4 regions of the Variovorax glacialis genome follow, and region 2 is predicted to be linked to each of the others. Evidence: predicted binding sites of a transcription regulator. Region 2 holds the regulator's gene; each other region holds the start of a gene.
The links. Region 2 encodes sigma-54, which starts transcription at its own class of promoters, with help from an activator protein. Its sites were predicted from a motif close to TGGCANGNAANCTGCTTT; they were not measured.
Positions count from the first base shown of each region.

Region 1: the regulator sigma-54 is predicted to act here: its motif matches at 3,848-3,865, upstream of ACSFBL_RS08555 (transglutaminase family protein).
Region 3: the regulator sigma-54 is predicted to act here: its motif matches at 2,207-2,224, upstream of ACSFBL_RS11515 (isopenicillin N synthase family dioxygenase).
Region 4: the regulator sigma-54 is predicted to act here: its motif matches at 3,531-3,548, upstream of ACSFBL_RS04400 (methanol/ethanol family PQQ-dependent dehydrogenase).

Region 1 covers NZ_JBPJZT010000003.1:483-6,162, reverse strand. The annotation lists gene ACSFBL_RS08560 (circularly permuted type 2 ATP-grasp protein) at 1-207, opposite strand, end outside; gene ACSFBL_RS08555 (transglutaminase family protein) at 299-3,793, opposite strand; gene ACSFBL_RS08550 (DNA internalization-related competence protein ComEC/Rec2) at 3,895-5,680, shown strand, end outside.
Region 2 covers NZ_JBPJZT010000017.1:9,469-15,148, reverse strand. The annotation lists gene ACSFBL_RS29355 (metallophosphoesterase) at 1-370, shown strand, start outside; gene ACSFBL_RS29350 (CHAT domain-containing protein) at 372-2,327, shown strand; gene ACSFBL_RS29345 (RNA polymerase factor sigma-54) at 2,349-3,935, opposite strand; gene lptB (LPS export ABC transporter ATP-binding protein) at 4,057-4,833, opposite strand; gene lptA (lipopolysaccharide transport periplasmic protein LptA) at 4,848-5,537, opposite strand; gene ACSFBL_RS29330 (thiol:disulfide interchange protein DsbA/DsbL) at 5,665-5,680, opposite strand, start outside.
Region 3 covers NZ_JBPJZT010000003.1:604,320-609,999, forward strand. The annotation lists gene ACSFBL_RS11510 (hypothetical protein) at 112-1,053, opposite strand; gene ACSFBL_RS11515 (isopenicillin N synthase family dioxygenase) at 1,050-2,090, opposite strand; guanidine-I (ykkC/yxkD leader) riboswitch at 2,403-2,504, shown strand; gene ACSFBL_RS11520 (putative urea ABC transporter substrate-binding protein) at 2,570-3,643, shown strand; gene ACSFBL_RS11525 (ABC transporter permease) at 3,680-4,498, shown strand; gene ACSFBL_RS11530 (ABC transporter ATP-binding protein) at 4,491-5,249, shown strand; gene ACSFBL_RS11535 (urea amidolyase associated protein UAAP1) at 5,233-5,680, shown strand, end outside.
Region 4 covers NZ_JBPJZT010000002.1:15,672-21,351, reverse strand. The annotation lists gene ACSFBL_RS04415 (hypothetical protein) at 1-242, opposite strand, end outside; gene ACSFBL_RS04410 (substrate-binding domain-containing protein) at 259-1,128, opposite strand; gene ACSFBL_RS04405 (c-type cytochrome) at 1,125-1,520, opposite strand; gene ACSFBL_RS04400 (methanol/ethanol family PQQ-dependent dehydrogenase) at 1,612-3,435, opposite strand; gene ACSFBL_RS04395 (ABC transporter ATP-binding protein) at 3,887-4,600, shown strand; gene ACSFBL_RS04390 (PQQ-dependent catabolism-associated beta-propeller protein) at 4,630-5,619, shown strand; gene ACSFBL_RS04385 (type 1 periplasmic-binding domain-containing protein) at 5,616-5,680, shown strand, end outside.

The DNA of each region.
Region 1 (5,680 bases), on a different contig from region 2:
TTCCTCGGCCACGCGTGCGGCCGGTGGGACGGACGACGCGTCATAGAGCGGCGCGGGTTGCGAAGGCGGCCCGTGGCGCGAGGCGCTCTGCGGCGTGGCCGCGCCACGCAATTCATCGAAGTGCCCCGGCGCAGCCGGTGGGGCGAGGGCGGACGCTAGCGCTGCAGGTGCTTCCAGCGCTTGTGCGTCAAAGAGGGATTCGTTCATTGGGTCCACGGTGCGTTGATTGTCACACTGCGGTCACGGCGCCCGGCTTGTGCGGCGTGAGAAATGTCCCAATGGATGTGCTTGACACCCCTCAGCGACGAAGGTCCAGCGTGAACGGAAACTCGCGGCTTCCCGCCAGCTCGATGGTCGCCGGCGGTGTGCTCATCAGCCCCGGCGTGTGCCCCATGCGCGAGAAGCGCGAGTGGCGCCGGCTCTCGGCCTCGTAGGCGTTCACCGGGAAGGTGTCGTAGTTTCGTCCGCCCGGATGGGCCACGAAGTACTGGCAGCCGCCCAGCGAACGCTTCATCCACGTGTCGACGATGTCGAAGGTCAAAGGCGCATGCGCGCCGATGCTCGGATGCAGCGCCGATGGCGGATTCCAGGCCTTGTAGCGCACGCCCGCCACGAACTCGCCGACCGTGCCCGTCGGCTGCAGCGGCAGCACCTTGCCGTTGACGGTGATGACGTGCCGGCTTTCGTTCAGGCCGGTCACGCGCACCTCGATGCGTTCCAGCGACGAATCCACATAGCGCACCGTGCCACCGGCCGAGCCCTCTTCGCCCATCACGTGCCATGGCTCCAGCGCATTGCGCAAGGTCAGCTCGATGCTCATCGCCTGCACCTGCCCCACCAGCGGGAAGCGGAATTCGAAATGCGGTGCGAACCAGTTAGGGTCGAAGGCGAAGCCGGCCTGCCGCATCTCGCTGATGACGTCGTCGAAGTCCATCTTGACGAAGGTGGGCAGCAGGAAGCGGTCGTGCAGCTCCGTGCCCCAGCGCGTGGCGGGGGCCTTGTAGGGCTCGTCCCAGAAGCGCGCGATGAAGGCGCGCAGCAGCAGTTGCTGCGCGATGCTCATGCGCGCATGCGGCGGCATCTCGAAGGCGCGCAGCTCCAACAGGCCCAGCCGGCCGGTGCTGGAGTCGGGCGAGTAGAGCTTGTCGATGCAGAACTCGCTGCGGTGCGTGTTGCCGGTGACATCGACCAGGATGTTGCGCAGCGTGCGGTCCACCAGCCAGGCCGGCATGTTCTGGCCGTAGATCTCGCGGTTGCGGGCAATCTCCTTGAGCGCGATCTCCAACTCGTAGACCTGATCGTTGCGGGCTTCGTCGACCCGCGGCGCTTGGCTGGTCGGGCCGATGAACATGCCCGAGAACAAATAGCTGAGCGACGGATGGTTGTGCCAGTACAGCAGCAGGCTCGCGAGCAGCTCGGGCCGGCGCAGGAAGGGGCTGTCGGTCGGCACGGCGCCGCCCATCACGAAGTGGTTGCCGCCGCCGGTGCCGGTGTGGCGGCCGTCGGTCATGAACTTTTCTGCCGAGAGGCGCGTCTCGAACGCGGCGTTGTAGAGGAACTCGGTGTGGTCGACCAGTTCGCGCCAGTTGTGCGCCGGGTGGATGTTCACCTCGATCACGCCCGGGTCCGGCGTGACCTGCAGCATCTTGAGGCGCGGGTCGCGCGGCGGCGGGTAGCCTTCCATCACGATCTTCACGCCGAGTTGTTCGGCCGTGGCTTCGACGGCGGCGACGAGGTCGAGATAGTCCTCCAGCCTTGCGAGCGGCGGCATGAAGACGTACAGCACGCCCGAGGCGCTGCCGAGCTTCTCGGCTGAAGGACCGTTGGCGCGGCGCGGGTCGCGCACTTCGACGCACAGCGCGGTGCGCGTGACCCAGTAGGCCGACTCGCCGCGACGCGGCATCCGTGGCGTCGTCGGGTCCGATGAGGATTCCTTTCCGTCACCGGTCTCTCCGCCGGGCGTCTGCAGGCGCAGCGCCGCGGCCGTCACCGGCGGCGTGCCGAAGGCGTAGGGCACCGCGCTGCGGTCCGCGTTCGGCCCGGCCGGCGGGCCTGCGTAGCGGGCACGGAAGTCCGCGCCGGTCGGCAAGGCACCGCGTGGCGCGGTCGGGTCGCGCTCGACGAGGTAGGGGTAGTCGCCCTTGCTGGCCCACGGCTGCGAGTCGAGTGGCAGGCGATAGCCCATCGGCGAGTCGCCCGGGATCAGGTACATGCGGTCGTCGCGCAGGAACCACGGCCCGGTCTTCCAGCCCGGACCCGCCAGCGCCGGCGCATCGGAATCGGCATTGGATGCCTCGATCGGCAGCATGTAGCCGATCACCGCGTCGAGCTTCTGAGTGAACACGCGGCGCAGGCGCACACGTTCCATCTCGTCGTCGAGCTTCGACTCGAAAGGATCGACGTTGACGGGCAACCGGCGTTCGCGCCAGAGGTAGTAGTAGACGTCTTCGTAGCCCGGCTGGATGTAGCGCTCGGTCAGACCGAGGCGGTGCGCGAGCACGGTGGTGAAGCGGCGCGCGTCCTCGCTCGTGTAGTGCGTGGGGTGGCGCTCGTCCGCGAAGAGCTCCGGGTTGTGCCAGAGCGTCTCGCCGTCGGCGCGCCAGAAGATCGACAAGGCCCAGCGCGGCAACTGCTCGCCCGGGTACCACTTGCCCTGCCCGAAGTGCAGGAAGCCGCCCTGGCCGTATTCGGCGCGCAGCTTGTGCACGAGTTCGGTCGCGTAGCCGCGCTTGGTCGGGCCGAGCGCATCGGTGTTCCATTCGGCCGCATCGCGGTCGCTGGTGGCCACGTAGGTCGGCTCGCCGCCCATGGTGAGGCGCACGTCGCCAGCCTTCAGGCGCTTGTCGACCGCGTCGCCCAATGCCAGCACCTCGGCCCATTGCTCCTCGGTGTAGGGCTTGGTCACGCGCGGCGATTCGTGGATGCGCGTGACCTTCATTTCATGGCCGAACTCGACTTCGGCATCGTCCACCACGCCTTCGATCGGCGCGGCGCTCGATGGCGTCGGCGTGCAGGCCAGCGGGATGTGGCCTTCGCCGGCCAGCAGGCCGGAGGTGGCGTCGAGACCGATCCAGCCCGCGCCGGGCAGGAAGACCTCGCACCAGGCGTGCAGGTCGGTGAAATCGACGGTGGTGCCGCTGGGGCCGTCGAGCGCCTTCACGTCGGGCGTCAACTGGATCAGGTAGCCCGACACGAAGCGCGCCGCCAGCCCGCAATGGCGCAGCAGCTGCACGAGCAGCCAGCCCGAGTCGCGGCACGAGCCGGAGCCGTTGGTGAGCGTCTCTTCCGGCGTCTGCACGCCGGGCTCCATGCGGATCAGGTAGTTGACGTCCTTCTGCACCTGCTGGTTGATGCCGACCAGGAAATCGATGGTGCGCTGTTCCTTGCGGTCGATCTTCTCCAGGTAGGCCTTGACCAGCGGTGTGGCTTCCTCGACGACGAGGTAGGGCGCGAGTTCGGTCGCCTGCGACTCGGTGTACTTGAAGGGGAAGTTCTCGGCCTGCGGCTCCAGGAAGAAGTCGAAGGGGTTGTAGACCGCCATCTCGACCACGAGGTCGACCGTGACCTTGAATTCCCGCGTCTTCTCGGGAAAGACCAGCCGCGCCAGGTAGTTCGCGAACGGATCCTGCTGCCAGTTGATGAAGTGCTGCTCGGGCTCGACGCGCAGCGAATAGGAGATCACGTTACTTCGGCAATGCGGCGCAGGACGCAGGCGGATCACCTGAGGCCCAAGTTGCACCGGACGGTCGTACTTGTAGTGAGTGACGTGGTGGAGCGCGGCGTGAATGGACATTATTTTTCAGTGCGTCGAGCGTGCCTCGGGTGAGACGCATACTAGCCGACATGGAAAGCAATTAGCGCGCCACAGAGCCGTGTTAAGGGAGAGGTTGCAGCATGAGGTCGGGAGTTCTCGTGAGGCCGGGCAGGGAATCGCCCGGCCTGGTCGTTTTCGCCGCCATGGCGGGTTCGGTGCTGGGCGCCGCGCTGCAATTGCAGCAACCGGCGCTCTGGGCCTGGACGGGTTATGCAGGGCTCATGGCGGGTGCGCTGGCTGGCTGGCTGGCCTTGCACTCGTTTGGAAGCCGGGTCCGACGCGCCTTGCCGATGGCGTTGCTTCTTGGCGCCTTGGGCGGCGCCGGGTTGGCGGGCTGGCGTGCCGTGGGCTACGCCGATGGCGCGTTGCCGGCGGCGCTCGAAGGGCGGGACGTGCGGGTGGTCGGCGTCGTCGCGCAGATGCCCCAGCCTGGCGAGGGCTCGGTCCGCTTCACCTTGGACGTCGAATCCGCCGAGCTTCCGGGTGTGCCCGGGGTTCTGTCGCTGGCCTGGTATGCCGAAGGGTCCGGCCTGTGGGGCGGAGGCGACGCAGGCGAAGCGCCCGGCCCTGTGCACGCGGGCGAGCGCTGGCAACTCACGGTTCGGCTCAAGGCGCCGCACGGCAACCTCAATCCGCATGGCTTCGACCACGAACTGCGCCTGTGGGAGCAGGGCGTTCATGCCACCGGCTATGTGCGGACCGGCCCCCGTGATCCGCGCCCCGAACGCCTCGCCGTGACCTGGCACCACCCGGTCGAGCGCATGCGGGAGTCCGTGCGCGATGCGATCGTAGAACGGGTGGCCGACCCGCGCCTGTCGGGCGTCATCGCCGCGCTGGTCACCGGCGACCAGGGCGCGATCGATCGTGCCGACTGGAACGTCTTCCGCGCGACCGGCGTCGCCCACCTGATGGCGATCTCCGGTCTCCACATCACGATGTTCGCCTGGCTGGCCGCGCTGGTGGTGGATGCCCTGTGGCGGCGCAGCGGCCGTCTGATGCTGCGCTGGCCGGCACAGCATGCGGGGCTGGTCGGCGGCGTGCTGCTGGCGGCGCTGTACGCCATCTTCAGCGGCTGGGGTGTGCCTTCCCAGCGCACGGTCTGGATGCTCGCGGCCGTCGGCCTGCTGCGCCTGACGGGGCGTCGCTGGCCCTGGCCCTTCGTCTGGCTTTGTGCCTGCGCGGTCGTGGTGGCGCTCGATCCGTGGGCGTTGACGCAGCCGGGTTTCTGGTTGAGCTTCGTGGCGGTGGGGGTGCTCTTCGCGGCTAATGCCGAATCGCCCCCGGGCGATCGTCCCGGCATCGGAAGCCGGCTGGCCCGCGTCTGGCGCGAGCAATGGGTCGTCACGCTGGCGCTGACGCCGCTGACCTTGCTGCTCTTCCAGCAAGTCTCGGTTGTCGGCCTGCTGGCGAACGGGGTGGCGATTCCCTGGGTCACGCTGGTCGTCACGCCGCTCGCGATGCTCGGTGTCCTGCTGCCACCGCTTTGGGATGCTGCCGCCTGGGCCGTGCAGGTTCTGTCATGGGGGCTGCAGTGGCTCGCGAGCCTGCCATTCGCTACCTTGACGATGCCCGCGCCCCCACTCTGGATGGCCGCGGCCGGCGTGGCGGGCGGCATTCTGCTGGCCATGCGCCTGCCGTGGTCGATGCGCCTGCTCGGCCTGCCGCTGCTCCTTCCGGTGCTGCTCTGGCAGACGCCGCGACCGCCCACGGGCGAGTTCGAGCTTCTGGCAGCCGATATCGGGCAGGGCAACGCCGTCCTGGTGCGCACCGCCGGGCACAGCCTGCTCTATGACGCCGGGCCCCGCTACAGCCTGGAAAGCGATGCCGGCGATCGGGTCATCGTGCCGCTGCTGCGGGCTTTCGGCG
Region 2 (5,680 bases):
CAAGGTCACGGCGGCGGTCGGGCCGGCGATCGACTTCATCGTCACCGGCCATACGCACTTGGAGCGCGCCATCGATATGGGCCAGGGGCGCTACTACTTCAACAGCGGGACGTGGATACGCCTGCTCCAGTTCACGCCGGCCATGCTCGCAAGCGAGGGTGCCTTCACCGAGGTGTTCAACGTGCTGGTCGACGGGCGCATGAAGACGATCGACGAGGCGCGCCTCGACGGACAGCCCTTCGTCATGGACCAGACCAGCGCTGTGTCGCTCAGCGTCGAGCCCGGCGGCGGGACGGTCGGCGCGCTGGCCCATGTCGAGGGCGACGGGACCGGCGAACCGCGCGAGATCCAGCGCTACACGAGGGGCTGACATGAGCGACACGTCCGACGTCCGGGATATTCGCCTGGAGTTCCTGCGGTCAGGGCCGGCGCACAACCAGCTGCTGTCGCCGCTGACCGCCTACATGGCGCTGTGCGGAGCCGACGGGCCGGTGAGCGTGCATCTGCCTTTCGAGCATGCGCAGTTGCTCACGCGGCTCAACCGCCTTCGCTACGAGATCGACGGAACGCCGATCGCGGCATCGCAGCGCGCGGCCGAACTGCAGGAACTGGGCGAGGCGATCGCGCGGGTGCTCGGCAAGATCCCGGAACTGGTCTCGGAGCTTCGCTCGGCGCGCGGGGATACCAGCCGCCTGGTCAACATCCGGCTGCTGATTTCGGCTTTCGAACTGGGCCTGGTGCCTTTCGAGGCGACGATGTCGCCGGCCGACACCTCGGGCTCCGGCGCGCCGCTGCTGCTGCGCACGCTCACCAACATCACGCGCGAGATCCGCCGCGGCCGGCCGCTCCAGTCGCAATGGAATCGGGCGCCGAAGATCCTCTACGCCTTTGCCTCGCCGCCCGGCTTCGCGGCCGTGCCGGCGCAGGCGCACTTGGAGGCATTGCGCCGTGCCATCGACCCCTGGGTCAAGGCCAGGGATACGCCCGGCGAGCGCGTCGTCGAGGTGCGCAAATTGCTCACGGTGCTGCCGAATGCCACGGCGCGCAGCATCAGCGACGCGTGCCAGTCCGAGGATTACACGCACGTGCACCTGCTGGCGCACGGCGCGCCGCTACCGGGCTCGGACCGCCGCTACGGCATCGTGCTGTGCAAGGAAGGCGAGGCCGAAGAGCACGTCGTCGTCGACGGACAGAGCCTCGCGATGGCGCTCAAGAGCATGAATTCGAACGGTCGGGCGAAGCAACCGCCTACCGTGGTGAGCCTGGCGACCTGCGATTCAGGCAACGCCAGTTCGGTGCTGACGCCCGGCGGCAGCATCGCGCACGAACTGCACGCGCAGGACATTCCGTGGGTGATCGCCTCGCAGTTCCCGCTGTGGATGCGTGCGTCGAACATCGCGGCGGAGCTGCTCTACAGCGGACTGCTTGCGGGCAACGATCCGCGCTGGGTCGTGCATGAACTGCGGCAGCGCCTGCGGATCGACCTGCCGGACACCCACGACTGGGCCAGCATCGTGGTGTACGCGGCCGTCGCGCCGGACCTGGAAGCCCAGGTGGACGCCTTCCGCAGCCGGCAGACCAAGTCGAAGATGGAGGTCAAGTTCGATCGGATGGACTCCCTGGTGCGTGCCAACGAAAAGGACCCGGCACGCCGCGCCGCATCCATCAGCGCCGAGACCGCGGCCGAACTCGACCGGCTCAGCGACCAGATCCGCGTCGACCTGGCGGCCTGGCGCGACAGGCCGGTCGCGCAGCGCAATCCGAAGGAGAAGGCCGAACGCCTCGGCATGAGCGCGGCCAGCGAGAAGCGCATCGCCATCATCCACGCGCTCGTCGGCAATGTGCCCCGCAGCACGGAGGCCTATCGCAAGTCGCGCGAGTTCTACGAGGCGGCACTGAAGATCGAATCGGTCAATCACTGGGTGATGACGCAGTTCCTCTCGCTCGCGGCCATCCCCGCGCTGGCGCCGGACGACGGCGCGCTGACCGCGTTGCGCACCGAGTACGGCAAATGGTGGCTGGTGGCCTGGCAACTGGCGCAATGGCAATTGCGTACGGCCGCCATCACGGACCGGGTGTGGGCGCACGGCACGCTGGCGGAACTGGAACTGCTCAGCGCCGTCTACGGAGGCAACGCCTTCGAGCCCGGCGTCGCCAAGGATCGCATCGTCGAGCATTGCAGGCAGATTCGCGAATTGTCGACGGATTCGTTTCCGGTTCTCTCGACGCAGCGCCAGTTCAGGCGCTATGTGGATCACTGGTCGCGCATGCAGTGGGAAGGGCTGGCGCAGGCGGCGCTGGTAACGCTGGAAGGGCGCGAGGCTTGAGGCGCCTCCTTCAGACGGCCCTCAGAGCGCCTTCCGCAAATTGGCCGGCGCGATCCGCAGCGCCTCCCGGTACTTCGCCACGGTACGCCGCGCGCATTCGATGCCCTGCTCCTTGAGCATCTCGGAGATCTGGCTGTCCGACAGCGGTTTCTTCAGGTCCTCCGAACTCACGAACTGCTTGATCAGTGCGCGCACGGCGGTGCTCGATGCATTGCCGCCCGTTTCGGTGCCAAGCGCCGAGCCGAAGAAGTACTTGAGTTCGACCGTGCCGTAAGGCGTCGCCATGTACTTGGCGGTGGTCACGCGGCTGATGGTGGATTCGTGCAACCCGAGTTCGTCGGCGATCTCGCGCAGCACCAGCGGGCGCATGGCGAGTTCACCGTGCACAAAGAAGCTCTTCTGCCGCTCGACGATGGCGTTGGACACACGAAGGATGGTGTCGAAGCGCTGCTGGATGTTCTTGATGAACCAGCGTGCCTCCTGCAGGCGTTGCGACAGCGCCTGGCTGCCCTCGCCCTTGTGCTGCTTCAGCGCGCCGGCATAGATGTCGTGCACGCGCAGGCGCGGCATGACTTCGGGGTTGAGCATCACGCGGAACTTGGTGTTGGTGCCATTGCCGACGCGCGTGACGATCACGTCGGGCACGACCACGTTGCGCTCCACATCAACGAAGCGGCGCCCCGGCTTGGGCTCCAGCCTGGCGATGAGCTGCAGGGCGGCGCGCACTTCCTCTTCGTTGCTTCGCGTCAGCGTGGCCAGGCGCTTGAAGTCGCGGCGGGCGAGCAGCTCCATCGGCTGCTTGCAGATCGCGATCGCCGTCTTGCGCACCTGCGCCTCGTCATCGCTCTCGTCCTCGTCGGCGAGGGCGCGCAGCTGGATGGTCAGGCATTCGCCCAGGCTGCGCGCACCGACACCGGCCGGCTCCAGGCTCTGCAGCAGGCCGAGCGCGACCTGGAAGTGGTGCACGAGGTCGTCGAACTGGTCGTTGTCGTCGCCCGCGAGGCCCGACGCCAGGGCGGGCAGCGAGTCTTCGAGGTAGCCGTCCTCGTTGAGGGACTCGATCAGGAAGCGCAGCGCCGCCCGATCGGTTTCGCTCAGGCGCAATCCGAGTGCCTGCCGGTGCAGGAAGGACTGCAGCGACTCCTGGCTGCGCGCGAGTTCGGCCGCGTCCGTGCGCTCGTCGTCGCCGAGGTTGTTGGCGCGCGCCGGGGCGTCGCCGCCCCATTCGCTGTCGTCGGGCGCGAGGTCGATGGTGCCGTCGCCCTCCCAGTCGGGCTCGCCGTCGGCCGTGTCCGCCGTGGCGACTTCGGCTTCGCTGGTGGCAGCGACGGCGACTTCCGGGGCGGACGCCGACGGACCGGGCGCGAAATCACCCTCGCCATCGGCAAACCGGTCGTCGTCGCGAACAGGCGCATCGGCTGTCTCCAGCCCGAACTCCTCACGCGTAGCCTCTTCGGCCGTCCGCTCCAAGAACGGGTTGTCGTCCAGCATCTGCTCGACTTCCTGCGTCAGCTCAAGCGTGGAAAGCTGCAACAGCCGGATCGACTGCTGGAGCTGAGGCGTCAAAGCGAGATGCTGCGAAACCCGCAGCGACAAACCCTGCTTCATGGAAATAACGAAACCCTCTGGCCCAAAAGGCCGCCGCGCCCGGCCGCCCGTAGCGGCCGGCCTGCCCCCGGCAGGGGGTAGGCGAAGCACGAAGTGCGGAGCCTGGGGGCGAGCAACATGTTCACATCCGGAAATGTTCGCCGAGGTACACGCGTCGCACCTCGGCGTTGTCGACGATCTCGGCCGGCGTACCTTGTGCCAGGACATGCCCGTCGCTGATGATGAAAGCGTGATCGCAGATGCCCAGCGTCTCGCGCACGTTGTGGTCGGTGATCAGCACGCCGATGCCGCGTTCCTTCAGGAAATTGATGATCCGCTGGATCTCGATCACGGCGATCGGGTCGATGCCGGCGAAGGGTTCGTCGAGCAGGATGAAGCGCGGCTGCGTGGCCAGGGCGCGGGCGATTTCGACCCGGCGACGCTCGCCGCCGGACAAGGACAGGGCGGGCGAATCGCGCAGGTGGTCCACCCGCAGGTCGGCCAGCAGTTCGGTGAGGAGTTCCTCGATTCGCTGCTTCGACAGCGAAACCGGCCGACCGCTGGCGTCGGGCTCGCGTTGCAGTTCGAGCACGGCGCGGACGTTCTCCTCGACCGTGAGCTTGCGGAAGATCGATGCCTCCTGGGGAAGGTAGCTCAGGCCCATGCGCGCGCGGCGGTGGATCGGCATGTGCGCGATAGGCTCGCCGTCGATGGTGATGTCGCCGGCATCGGCCCGCACCAGGCCGACGATCATGTAGAAGGAGGTGGTCTTGCCGGCGCCGTTGGGGCCCAGCAGGCCGACGACTTCGCCCTTCTGCACGCCCAGCGACACGTCCTTGACGACCTTTCGGCTGCCATAGCTCTTCTGGAGCCCGCGCGCCTCGAGGCGGCTGCCCGGCGCGCCTGCGCCCTCGCTCATGCCTGCGGTTTCGATCACTTCTTGGCCTCTCCGCCCAGGGTGGTGGTGGCGCGCAACCCGGTGCCCGGTGCGGGGGCGGGTGCGGGCGCGGCGGCGGCCGGTTTTCCGCCGACGGCGGGTGCAGCCGGCGCGGCCTTGGGGGTGAGGATCGCCTTGACGCGACCACCCGGCTGGGTCGCCACGCCGGCGTTGGGCGGCAGCGAAGACCCGTTGACCGAGAAGGTGTCGTTGCTCTGGTCGTAGACGATCAGCGGTCCGCTGCTCTCGTCGTTGGGTGTCGCCCCGATCAGCCGGCGCATCACCGCGCGGCGGATGAACTTCACGTTGTCGGCACGGCTGTCGTATTCGATGACTTCGCCCTCGCCCTCGATCCACTCGTCAGGACCCGAGTCACGTTTCTGCTTGTAATAGGCCAGCTTGCCGGGTGCCGCGGTCACGACGCCGTATTGATAGCCCTCGGGATCCTGCCGAACGTCGATCTTGTCGCCACGGATGACGATCGTGCCCTTGGTCACCACGACGTTGCCCGTGAAGACGCTGGTCTGCTTGAGATCGTCGTAGCGCATCGAGTCCGCCTCGATGTTCATCGGCTTGGCGCGATCGGCCTTCTCCGCGTGCGCGCCCGATGCGAGCCCGGCCAGCGTCAAGGCGAGAAGCAGTCCACGGGCGAGTTGGCGAAAGGGAGATGAAGGTGGCGAGATCATAGAGGCACGAAACTTGCTCTGCATTGTATGCGGCCGGCGGATTCGGTCTGGACGCGCTCCGACAAAAAAAGCCCGCCGAAGCGGGCTTCACGTACGGACGGACGGATGGCCGGACCACCCGGCGCGTTCAACCCTTGTGGGCT
Region 3 (5,680 bases), on a different contig from region 2:
CGCGGAACAGGTCAAGCAGCAGCAAGGCGAGACCGGTCCGGCCGCAGCAGGGAAACACATCCTGGGTGGTCACAGGCGTCGTGCGGGTCATGCGATACATGGGGTATGCCTTCAGATCAGTGAGCGCGTGTAGCGATCGAGGGTTGCGAATTCACGGGCGCGCCAGGCCTGCCCCGAGGCCGTCTGCAGCGTGACTTGAGGCCACGAGAACGCGGGCTCGATGACATCGACCGCGAAGCACCGCTCCGAGGCCAGACCCTCTCGCACGACGACTTGGCGCACCGTCCCGTCGGCATCGAGACTGAAGCCATCGAGCGCGAAGATCTCCTCGCCCACGCGGCCGGGGCATGTCGAGTGCGTGACGCGGAAGCCGTCCTGCACCGAGCCTTGCGCCATCGAGGTCTCGAAGTCCATCAATCGGCTCAGCGCCTGCCCGTTCCCGACCTCCGCCAGAACCTGCTGAACCAGCGACTCGCCCGGAGACGGTTCTTCCGGACGGCCAAGCACGAGACCTGCATGGTCTCCGCTCACGATCAGGCCACCGCCACGGTGGAGCAGCCGCCCGCTGCCGACTTCGCGCTCCTCGATCAGACGCAGCCCGACCAGCGGACCCGGCGCCGACGGCTGCAAGCGCCAGTCCTCGACGTAGGCACCGCTGGGCGCTAACTCCACCATGCAATTGCCGACCCTGCGCAATGGTGCGGGCTCGGGCCATCGATCGTGCAGTTGCAGCGCGGTCGGTTCACGCCACACCAGCTGCTCGCCATCCCATATGGACTGCGCCACCCAACCCTCGCAGTTGGCCAGCACCTGCAGTTCGGCCGCAGAGTATTCGGCCCACGGCTTTGCAGACGCCGGCAGCTCGTCGTCGCGCGGAATCCGCAGGTCGATGGAGAAGTTGCGGCTCTGCAGCCAGAACACCTGCGTCTCGGTGTCGCTCGTTCCGTCGGCGAAGGCGATGCAGTGGCGCCGGTAGAGCCCCATCATCCATTCCGGCACATGTTGCGACGGGCGCCGAAGGTGCATCTCGATGAGTTCGCGGAGTTGCATCATTGCACCGCCTCTGCCTTCCGGCCGAAGCTGTCGACCTTCCGGGCGCCGTCGGGCAGCTTCATCTCGCCGCGTGCGATCCGCTGCTTCAGGTAGGTGAAGGTCTGCTGCGTCTGCGCATGGATGTGCTCGCCGCACACCAGCGGGGCGTAGGGGCTCGGCCCCTCTTCCGCAGGCCGGGGCACGATCGGTTCGATGACGGTGTCATAGTCGCACGCACAGAAGAGCGGGAACGAATAACGCTCCTCCGGCACCTTGCGAACACGATGGCGTGTCGCCACGAAGGCACCGTTCGACAGCACTTCGAGCATGTCGCCGATGTTGATCACGAAGGCGCCCGGCACGACCGGTACCGGGATCCATTCGCCGGCGCCGTTGATGACCTCCAGGCCCGGCGCCGTCGGCAGCAGGATGGTGAAGCACTCGTAGTCGGTGTGCGAGCCGATCCCCTGCCCTTCCCCCCGAGGCTGCGCGTCGAAGGGATAGTGAATCAACCGCAGCTGGCTCGGTGGCTGGTTCACGTTGCGCACCAGCCGGTCTTCCTCGACGCCGAGCGCCAGCGCGAAGCCGCGGAACAGGACCTTGCTCAGCGCCAACACCTCTTCGTAATAGGCGCTGACGTCTTCCCTGAACCCGGGCATGTCCGGCCAACGGTTCGGGCCGAGCAAGGGCTTGCGTCCTTGCGCAGGCTGGAAGTCGAACCCGACGTCGTAGGCCTCCTTGCGGTCGACGACGTTCTCGCTGAAGCGCTCCTCGCCTTCGGGCACATAGCCGCTGTGGTTCGACGAATCGCCGATGTAGTGGCGCATCTTCTCGTCGATCGGTTGCGCGAAGTAGGACTTCGCCCGGGCGATCAATGCCGCGATGCGCGACGCGCTGACGCGATGGCCAGTGAGATAGAAGAACCCCGCATCGCGTGCGGCCTGACCGAGTCGTTCGGCCGCTTCCTGGCGCTCTCGAAGGTCGGCGGAATAGAGCGCGGAAATATCGACCACGGGCAAGACCTGGAAGGCCGTGTGTTTGGCTTGGGCACCTGGCACCTTGAACTCCTTTGAATGAAAGTGCCTGGCCGTCCAGTCTGTCTACCCTGCATGCATTCGCATGCCATGCGGGGCCCAAGTCGTCCTGGCTCGCGGAGTGCGAGAGTGCGATGTCAAAAGCAGTTTCCGGGCCCGTGCGGTTCGCACCAATCGCGGGGCCCGCGCGGATGCGAAGCACCAATCGAGGGAGAAGGTGCGCACATGTCTCGTTAACCGGAACGCCGCGCCTCGAAATGAGGCGACAAGGCTTGGCACGAGTCCTGCTCAAGCTGTTGCGGGAGCCGGCGACAAACCGGTTGGCACGCACAATTTGCAATGGACGGCTAGGGTTCCGGTTCGCTCAACAAGCGAATGCTGGTCCGAGAGCTGTCGACCTCGGTAGGGGTTACACGGCGGGACAAAAGCCCGGGAGATGGACGCGATCGAAGGACCGCGCCGCTCCCTGGCTTTCTTGTTCCACCCTACTTGAGGATCGTCCCGTGTCAAAGATCTCCCGACTCCTGGGCTGTGCCGCCCTCTGCCTGGCAGGCATCGCCGGCATCCATTCCGCACACGCAGCGCCCCGCACCGATTTCAAGGTGTGCTCGTCCATCTACGCCGGCTTCATGCCGTGGGCCGAGGCCCAGTCGCAGGGCATCCTCGCGAGGTGGGGCAAGAAGTACGGCGTGAACATCAGCGTCGTGCAGCTCAACGACTACGTCGAATCCATCAATCAGTACACCGCCGGCAAGTTCGACGGTTGCGCCATGGCCAACATGGATGCGTTGACCATCCCGGCGGCAGGCGGCGTCGATTCGACCGCGATCATCGTGGCCGACTACTCCGACGGCAACGACGGCATCGTGATCAAGGGCAAGAACAGGAAGCTGGCCGACCTCAAGGGGCAGAGCGTGAACCTGGTCGAGTTCTCGGTCTCCCACTACTTCCTCGCGCGCGCCCTCGAATCGGTCGGCATGAGCGAGCGCGACATCAAGGTCGTCAACACCAGCGATGCGGACATCGTCGCCGCCTTCGCGACGCCATCGGTCAAGAACGCGGCGACCTGGAACCCCATGCTCGCCTCGCTCGCCGAAGGCCAGGATGCGACGCTGGTCTACACCTCGCACCAGCTGCCCGGCGAGTTGATGGACATGATGGTCGTCAACACGAAGACGCTCAACGAGAACCCAGCCTTCGGGAAGGCGCTCACCGGCGCCTGGTTCGAGATGATGTCGGTCATGTCCGCCAAGGACGAGCGCGCCACGAAATCCCTCACGGCCATGGCCAAGGCCTCGGGCACCGACCTCGCCGGGTTCAAGGCGCAGCTGTCGACCACCGCGCTCTTCTACACGCCCAAGGCGGCCCTGGAGTTCGCGACCAGCCCGGAGATGCCGAAGATCATGGGCCGCGTGGCGAAGTTCTCCTTCGAGCACGGCATCCTGGGGCAAGGCGTGAAGAGCGCCGAAGCGATCGGCATGGCCTTCGACGGCGGCGCGGTCTTTGGCAACCGCAACAACGTCAAGCTGCGCTTCGACCAAACCTACGTCCGCATGGCCGCCGAAGGCAAGCTCTAGACCGACGTCGCAATCGCAACCGCGAGGCCTTGCACCATGCGTTTCATCAATCGACGTCCCGGTCGAGGGAACTCCGTGTTCCTCCTGCTGATGCCGTTCATCCTGCTGATCGTCATCTACTTCTGCGGATCGACGGCACGACTGGCGGACAACCCGGACGACAAGCTGTTGCCGAGTGCCGCGCAGATGGCCGATGCGGTCAGGATGTACGCATTCGCCGAAGACAAGCGAACGGGCGACTACCTGCTGTGGGTGGACACGGCTGCGAGCCTGAAGCGCCTGGGGATCGCGCTCGTGATCAGCGCGGCGATCGCGTTGCTCCTCGGCATTCTTCTCGGGAGCATTCCGTTGTTCGCGGCGACTTTCTCGCCCTTCGTCACGGTGATCTCGATGATCCCGCCGCTGGCCGTGCTGCCGATTCTCTTCATCGTGTTCGGCCTGGACGAGTTGTCGAAGGTGGTGCTGATCGTGATCGGCATCACGCCGGTCATGGCGCGCGATCTTCAGCAGCGGGCCAACGAGATCCCGAGGGAAGTGTGGGTCAAGGCGCAGACCCTGGGCGCGAACAGCTGGACGCTGGTGTTGCGCGTGATCGTGCCCCAGCTCGTGCCGCGCCTGCTCGTCGCGTTGCGGCTGTCGCTGTGTTCCGCATGGCTCTTCCTCATCGCCGCGGAAGCGATCGCGTCGACGGACGGACTGGGCTACCGGATCTTCCTGGTGCGGCGCTACCTCGCCATGGACGTGATCCTGCCGTACGTGGCGTGGATCACGCTGCTGGCCTGGCTCATGGACCTGGCGCTGGCCAGCATCACGAAACGCGCCTTCCCGTGGTTCGGAGGTGCTCGCCATGCTTGAAGTACGCAACGTCTGGAAGCGCTATGGCGACCAGGTCGTGCTGGAGCGGCTGAACCTCAGCGTCAAGGAGGGCGAGTTCTGCTCGATGGTCGGCGCCTCGGGCTGCGGCAAGTCGACCTTCCTCCGGCTGCTGCTCGGCCAGGAGCAGGTCACCAAGGGCGAGCTGCTGCTGGACGGAAAGCCGCTGCCGTCCGAGCCCGACCGGCACCGGGGCGTGGTGTTCCAGCGCTACTCGGTGTTCGAGCATCTCGACGTGCTGCGCAATGTGCTCGTCGGTCTCGAACTGCCGCAATCGCCCTTCCTCGGTCGGCTTTTCGGCGCACGCCGTCGTGCCGCGCAGGACGAAGCGGTCGCGATGCTGGAACGCGTGGGCCTGCAAGGCGCGCTGAACAAGTACCCGAGCCAGCTCTCCGGCGGCATGCAGCAGCGTCTCGCCATCGCCCAGGCGCTGGTGACGAAGCCGCGCATCCTGCTGCTGGACGAGCCCTTCGGCGCGCTCGATCCGGGCGTGCGGCGCGACATGCACGAACTGCTGCTGAAGCTCTGGCGCGAGACCGGGCTGACCATCTTCATGGTGACGCACGACCTCAGGGAAGGCTTCGCACTGGGCAGCCGCATGCTGGTCTTCGACAAGGTGCGCGTCGATCCACAGGCGCCCGGCGCCTACGGCGCGCGCATCACCTACGACATCCCCCTGGCGCAAGCCACCGACCCCATTCGACAAGAGAACGCACATGAACTCACTGCTTGAAGAAACAGTCCCGGGCGGCGGGCACACATCGCTCGTCGTCAAGCGCGGCCAGTCGCTGCGCATCACCGACATCCATGGCGGCGCGAACGTCAGCCTGCTGATGCTGAACGCGCACGAGAAGAGCGAGCGGCTCAATCTCCCCGACACGCTCAAGTGCCAGCACACGGCGAAGCTCACGGCGGGCCAGTGCCTTTACTCCGACATGGGTCGCGTGCTGGCCGCCATCGTGCGCGACACCTGCGGCTGGCATGACCCGATCGGCGGCGTTTCCGACGCGAGCGAGGTCGAGGCCCTGTACGGCCACGGGCGCTACCAGGAACTGCGCAACGACTTCCATCGCAATGGCCAGGACAACCTGCTGGTGGAGATGGGCAAGTGGGGGCTGAACATCGCCGACCTGCAGATGACGCTCAACCTGTTCAGCCGCGTCG
Region 4 (5,680 bases), on a different contig from region 2:
GCGCAGCAGCTGCCGTCGGGCTGCGCCGTCAGCACGAGGTCGACCTTGTCGTCGAAGGCCTCTTCGAGCGTCCCGGTCTTGTGGAAGACGTAGTGCAAGGTCAGCGGCGGCTTCAGCTTGCCGAGATGGTCGTCCATGAAGATCGCCTGCTCGGCGACCGAAAAGTCGGTAGCCGCGGCGGCCAGCAGCGGCACGCCCAGGATCAACGCGAGCGCCAGTCTCAGCACGGGGATTGCGTTCATCGGGAGCCGCGGCGCGCTATTGCTTCGGGGCCGCGTACGACGCGTCGACGATCGGTACGCCGTACTCCTTCAGGATGGCCTGGATCTGCGGTCGATTGGATTCGATCAGCCCTTCGACCTGCTGCTTCCACTCGCGCTCACCGTAGCGCACGCCCATGGCGATCTCGTAGTCGAACTGCACGCCCGGCTCGGATTTGAGCGGCACCACCGCCAGCGCGGGTGTCTTGACGCGCTGGGCGTAGTAGCCGGCGATCGGGCCCCAGACGATGGCGACGTCGATCTTGCCGGCCGCGAGGTCCTTCTCGATGATCTCGCCGGGATACTGGTCCGGGTCGGCGTTCATCACCGGGTAGGGCACGCCCTGGTCCACGAGATGGTGCTTGTTGAGCCATGCCGAAGCGGGCGAGCGGTCGTAGATGCCGATGCGCAGCTTCGACAGCTTCGCCGGATCGAGCTTGAGGAAGTCCTCGCCGGATGTCACCTGGTCCATGCCCTTGCCCTTGGGGAAGACCAGCGCGTAGGTCGAGCGGTAGTAGGGCTTGGTGGCCGACACCTGGTCATAGCCCGAGGGCACGCCGATCACGATGTCGCAGGGGTAGTCCTGGCCCGGCAGCTTGAACTTCAGGGTGTTCCGGATGAAGGCCAGGCGCTGCGGAAAGGAGTAGTAGATCACCGGCAGGCCCATCGACTTCCCGAAGGTCTCCGCGATCTTGTTCTCGATGCCCTCGCCCTTGACGTTCGAGAAGGGCAGGTTGTTCGGATCCTGGCAGACGCGCAACTCGGTGCGCTTCGAAGGCGCGTCCTGGGCCGCCGATGCGGCCGTCAATGCCGCCAGCGCAATGCCGATGGCAGCGAGAAAACATCGATGAGCGCCAGCATTCGTCATTTGGGAATTTCTTCGACTTTGGCGCGCGTGATCGCGCCATCGGACCGGCCCTTGAGATACGCGTACAACTGATTGATGTTGTCCATCACGATCGGGCTGTTGCCGAAGCTCTGCATGCCCTTGTCGAGCCGGCCGTTGGTCACCGTCTTGATGAAATCCGGCTTAGACAGCGTCTTCAGGCTCACCACCAGCGACGGCCCCACCAGCCCTTCCTGGTTGGCGCCGTGGCATCGGTCGCACGCCGCGGCACGCCAGGCCCGGAAGCCCTTCATCGTCTCGCTGTCCACCTTGTAGCCATCGACCACCTTGTACAGGGGCGGGTCATCCGAATGCGCCGCGCCTGCAATCAACAGCAGTGCGCCAGCGATAAGCAAGGCCTTCCTGGAACTCATGATGGGGGGATCCTTGTTGTCGTCGGCTTGAACAGATGGCGGCTTTTTTCGCCTGCCATCGTCGGACGGGGCCCCGAAGGGCCCCGCGTTCTCAGTTTCCGGGCAGTGCGAACACGGTCAGCGAGCCGCCGAGTTCCGTGTACTGGTTCAGTTCCCGGTAGCCGCCCACGGCGCCCAGGCCATCCTGGTCCTTTTCGAGCCCTGCGGCCATGCCGATGCCGGCCCAGCCACCGATGCCCGAGAACACGCCGATGTACTGCTTGCCCTTGTGCTCGTAGGTGAACACGTTGCCGATGATGCCGGAGGGCGTCTTGAACTTGAAGAGTTCCTTGTTGATGTTCTTCTTGTCCACGCACTTCATGTAGCCCTCGAGCGTGCCGTAGCACGACAGGCCGCCAGCAGTGTTGAGCGCGCCGCTCCAGACCGAGAACTTCTCGGGATGGCTCTGCACGATCTTGCCGGTGCCTGCGTTCCAGGTGATGTAGTTGCCCATGCCGCCGTGGCTTCCCGGCGCCGGGAACATCGAGAGCGTGGCGCCGACGTAGGGTTGACCGGCGGTGTACTCGACCTTGAACGGCTCATAGTCCATGCAGACGTGGTTCGTCGGCACGTAGAAGAGCTTGGTTTCCGGATCGAAGGAGGCCGGCTGCTGGTCCTTGGAGCCGAGCGCTGCCGGGCAGATGCCCTTGCTGTTGACGTCCGCTCCGTTCTGCGCGGTGGAGTACTTGGACACCACTTGCGGGCGGCCGGTCTTCATGTCGACCTTGGTGGCCCAGTTCACTTGCGGGTCGTACTTTTCTGCCACGAGCAGCGCGCCGGTCGTGCGGTCCAGCGTGTAGCCGAAGCCATTGCGGTCGAAGTGCACGAGCGCCTTGGTGGGCTTGCCCTTCACGTCGATGTCGGCCAGGATCATCTCGTTGATGCCGTCGAAGTCCCACTCGTCGAATGGCGTCATCTGGTAGGCCCACTTGGCCATGCCGGTGTCGACGTCACGCGCGAAGATGGTCATGGACCACTTGTTGTCGCCAGGGCGTTGCGAGGGGTTCCAGGTCGACGGATTGCCGGTGCCGTAGAACACCGTGTTGAGGGCCTTGTCGTAGCTGTACCAGCCCCAGGTGGTGCCGCCGCCGAGCTTCCACTGGTCGCCCTGCCAGGTCTTCAGCGAAGAGTCCTTGCCGACCGGCGCCATCTTGCCGTCGGTCCAGGTCATGGTCTTGTCGGGGTCCATCAGCATCTCGGCATCCGGCCCCGTGCTGTAGGCCTTCCAGACCTGCTTGCCGGAGTTGATGTCGTAGGCCGCGAGGAAGCCGCGCACGCCCCATTCGCCGCCGCTGATGCCGGTGATGACCTTGTCCTTGAAGACGTGCGGCGCGTTGGTGTTCACGGCGCCCAGCTTCGGATCCCCGTTCTTCACGGTCCAGACGACCTTGCCCGTCTTGGCATCGAGCGCGACGAGGTTGCTGTCGGCCTGCTGCAGGAAGATCTTGCCTTCGGCATACGCGACGCCGCGGTTCACCGTGTCGCAGCACATCTGCGGGATCACGGCCGGGTCCTGCTTGGGCTCGTACTTCCACACGATCTTCTGCGTGTCGAGATCGATCGCGAAGACCTTGTTGGGGAAGGGCGAGTGCAGGTACATCATGTTGTCGATGACCAGCGGCGAACCTTCATGTCCGCGCAGCACGCCGGTGGAGAAGGTCCACGCGACCTGCATCTTGCCGACATTGCCGGTGTTGATCTGCTTCAGCTTGCTGTAGCGCTGGTTGTACATGTCCCCAGCCTGCATCGCCCAGTTCTTCGAGTTGGCGATATTTTTCTCGACGTCGGCATTCGCGAATGCCAGTGCTGGCACCGCAAGTAGCGCCACGGCCAGACAGCGGCAGAGGCGTTCGTGGAAATACCCGGAAATTCGCATCGAAGTCTCCTTGTTCTGATTCAACAGAGCCCGCCCGAACGGAACCTCCGACAGGGCGCGTGCCGTGCGACGCAATGAAGCCGGCGACGACACTAAATGCAAGATGCGCGCCCGCTGGCGAGGGTGCTTTCACGGGTGTCTGGAGTCGTCCGAAGTGGCCTTTTCGTTAGGGGGAAACCCTAGCGATGACATGCATTCGGGCGCGCGTTTCGACGCAGCCGAAGGGCGATGGCAGAGGCGTCCCGCTCCGCGTGGCCGGCAAGGCGCACTGAAGTATTCAGGGGACACGGCTGCGTCGAAATTGTGTCAACCACTTTCGACACAGAGTGTTTCACCGGAAGACGTCGCAGCGCCGAGCATGGACCGACGCAGGGCGCAACCCGCTTGCGCCGGTGGGCGCGTGTATTGCATGCTCGAAGCATTCATGCCACAGACGACTCTATCGACGACCATGCTTCGGACCACCGGCCTGACCAAGCGCTACGGCGCGCGGACGGCGCTGAATGGCCTTTCACTCAGCCTGGCGTCAGGTCAGTTCGTGGCCCTGCTGGGACCCAATGGCGCAGGCAAGTCGACGCTGTTCCAGGTGCTCACCGGCCTGTTCGCGGCCGACGAAGGCGAGGTCGAAGTCGCCGGTCACTCGCTGCGCAATTCGGCGACTGCTGCGCTGCGTCATATCGGCGTGGTGTTTCAGCAGATGTCCCTCGATCTCGATCTCGGCATTCGCAGGAACTTGCTCTTCCAGGCCGACCTGCACGGCCTGCCGCGGCGGCTCGCGGCGTCCCGCATCGAGGCCGGCTGCGCGCAACTCGGCATCGACGCGGACCTCGATCGCAAGGTGCGCGAACTGTCCGGCGGCAATCGACGCAAGGTGGAACTTGTGCGTGCATTGCTGCATCGACCCTCCGTGCTGCTGATGGATGAAGCCACGGTGGGACTCGACCCGAAGTCGCGCCAGGACCTGATGCGCGCGCTCCATGCGAACGTGCAGGAGCGCGGCGTCTGCGTGCTGTGGGCCACGCATCGGGTCGAGGAAGCAGAAGGCGCCGACCGCGTCCTGGTGCTGCACAAGGGCGAACTCCTGGCCGACGGCACGCCGGCCGAGGTGACGCAGGCGCTGGGCGCATCGACGCTGGAAGCGGGTTTCATCGCGCGCACGAGTTGACGTCAGATCAGAGCAGGAGACATACCGAGATGAATGAAGTTGCCCAGGTCCTGAAACATGCAGCCCGTTCCGCTGCGCTCCTGTCGGCGTTGTGCCTCGGCACCGCCGCGCTGGCGCAAGGCACTGCCTACGTGACGAGCGAGAAGGACAAGGTCGTCACCCTGATCGACCTCGCGACGCTCACCGTCAAGGGCACCATCCCGACCTGCAACCGGGGGCGGCACATCCAGCTCACGGCGGACCGCCTGATCATGCTGGCCTGCAGCGAGTCGAACGCCGCCGATGTGATCGACCCTGCAACCGGCAAGTCGGTGCGCCGCATTCCGCTCGGCGACGAACCCGAGGCTTTCGATCTGTCGCCGGACGGCAAGACCATCTACGTGTCCAACGAGGACGAGGGCGCGGTCAGCTTCGTCGATGCGATGAGCGGCAAGGTGCTCAAGTCGATCAAGGTCGGCAAGGAACCCGAAGGCGTGAAGGTGAGCGCGGACGGCAAGACGCTGTACGTCACCTCCGAAGTCGCGAGCCTCGTGCATGTCATCGACGTCGCCAGCGGCACCATCGCCAAGAACGTGAAGGTCGGCAAGCGGCCACGTCGCATGGCCTTCACGCCCGACGGCAAGGAACTGTGGGTCACCAACGAACTCGACGCCAGCGTCAGCATCATCGACACGGCCACGCGCAACGTGGTCGGCAACCTGAAGTTCGAGGTCAAGGGCGCGCGCAGCGAGGACATCACGCCGGTCGGCATCCAGATATCGCGCGACGGCAAGCGGGCCTTCGTCGCGCTGGGCCGGGCCAACCACGTCGCTTTCGTCGACGTGCCGCAGCGCAAGGTCACGAATCTCGTGCTGGTCGGCAAACGCGCCTGGAACGTCACGCTCGACAAGGCCGAAGCCCGCTTGTATGTCGTCAACGGCCTGAGCGATGACGTCACCGTGGTCGACGTCGCCGCGGCCAAGCCGATCAAGAGCATCCCGGTCGGCCGCGTGCCTTACGGACTGGTGGTGGTCGAATGAAGTGGATTGCCTGCTCCGTCGGCGTGTCGCTGCTGCTGGCGGCGCCGGTGTCGATGGGACA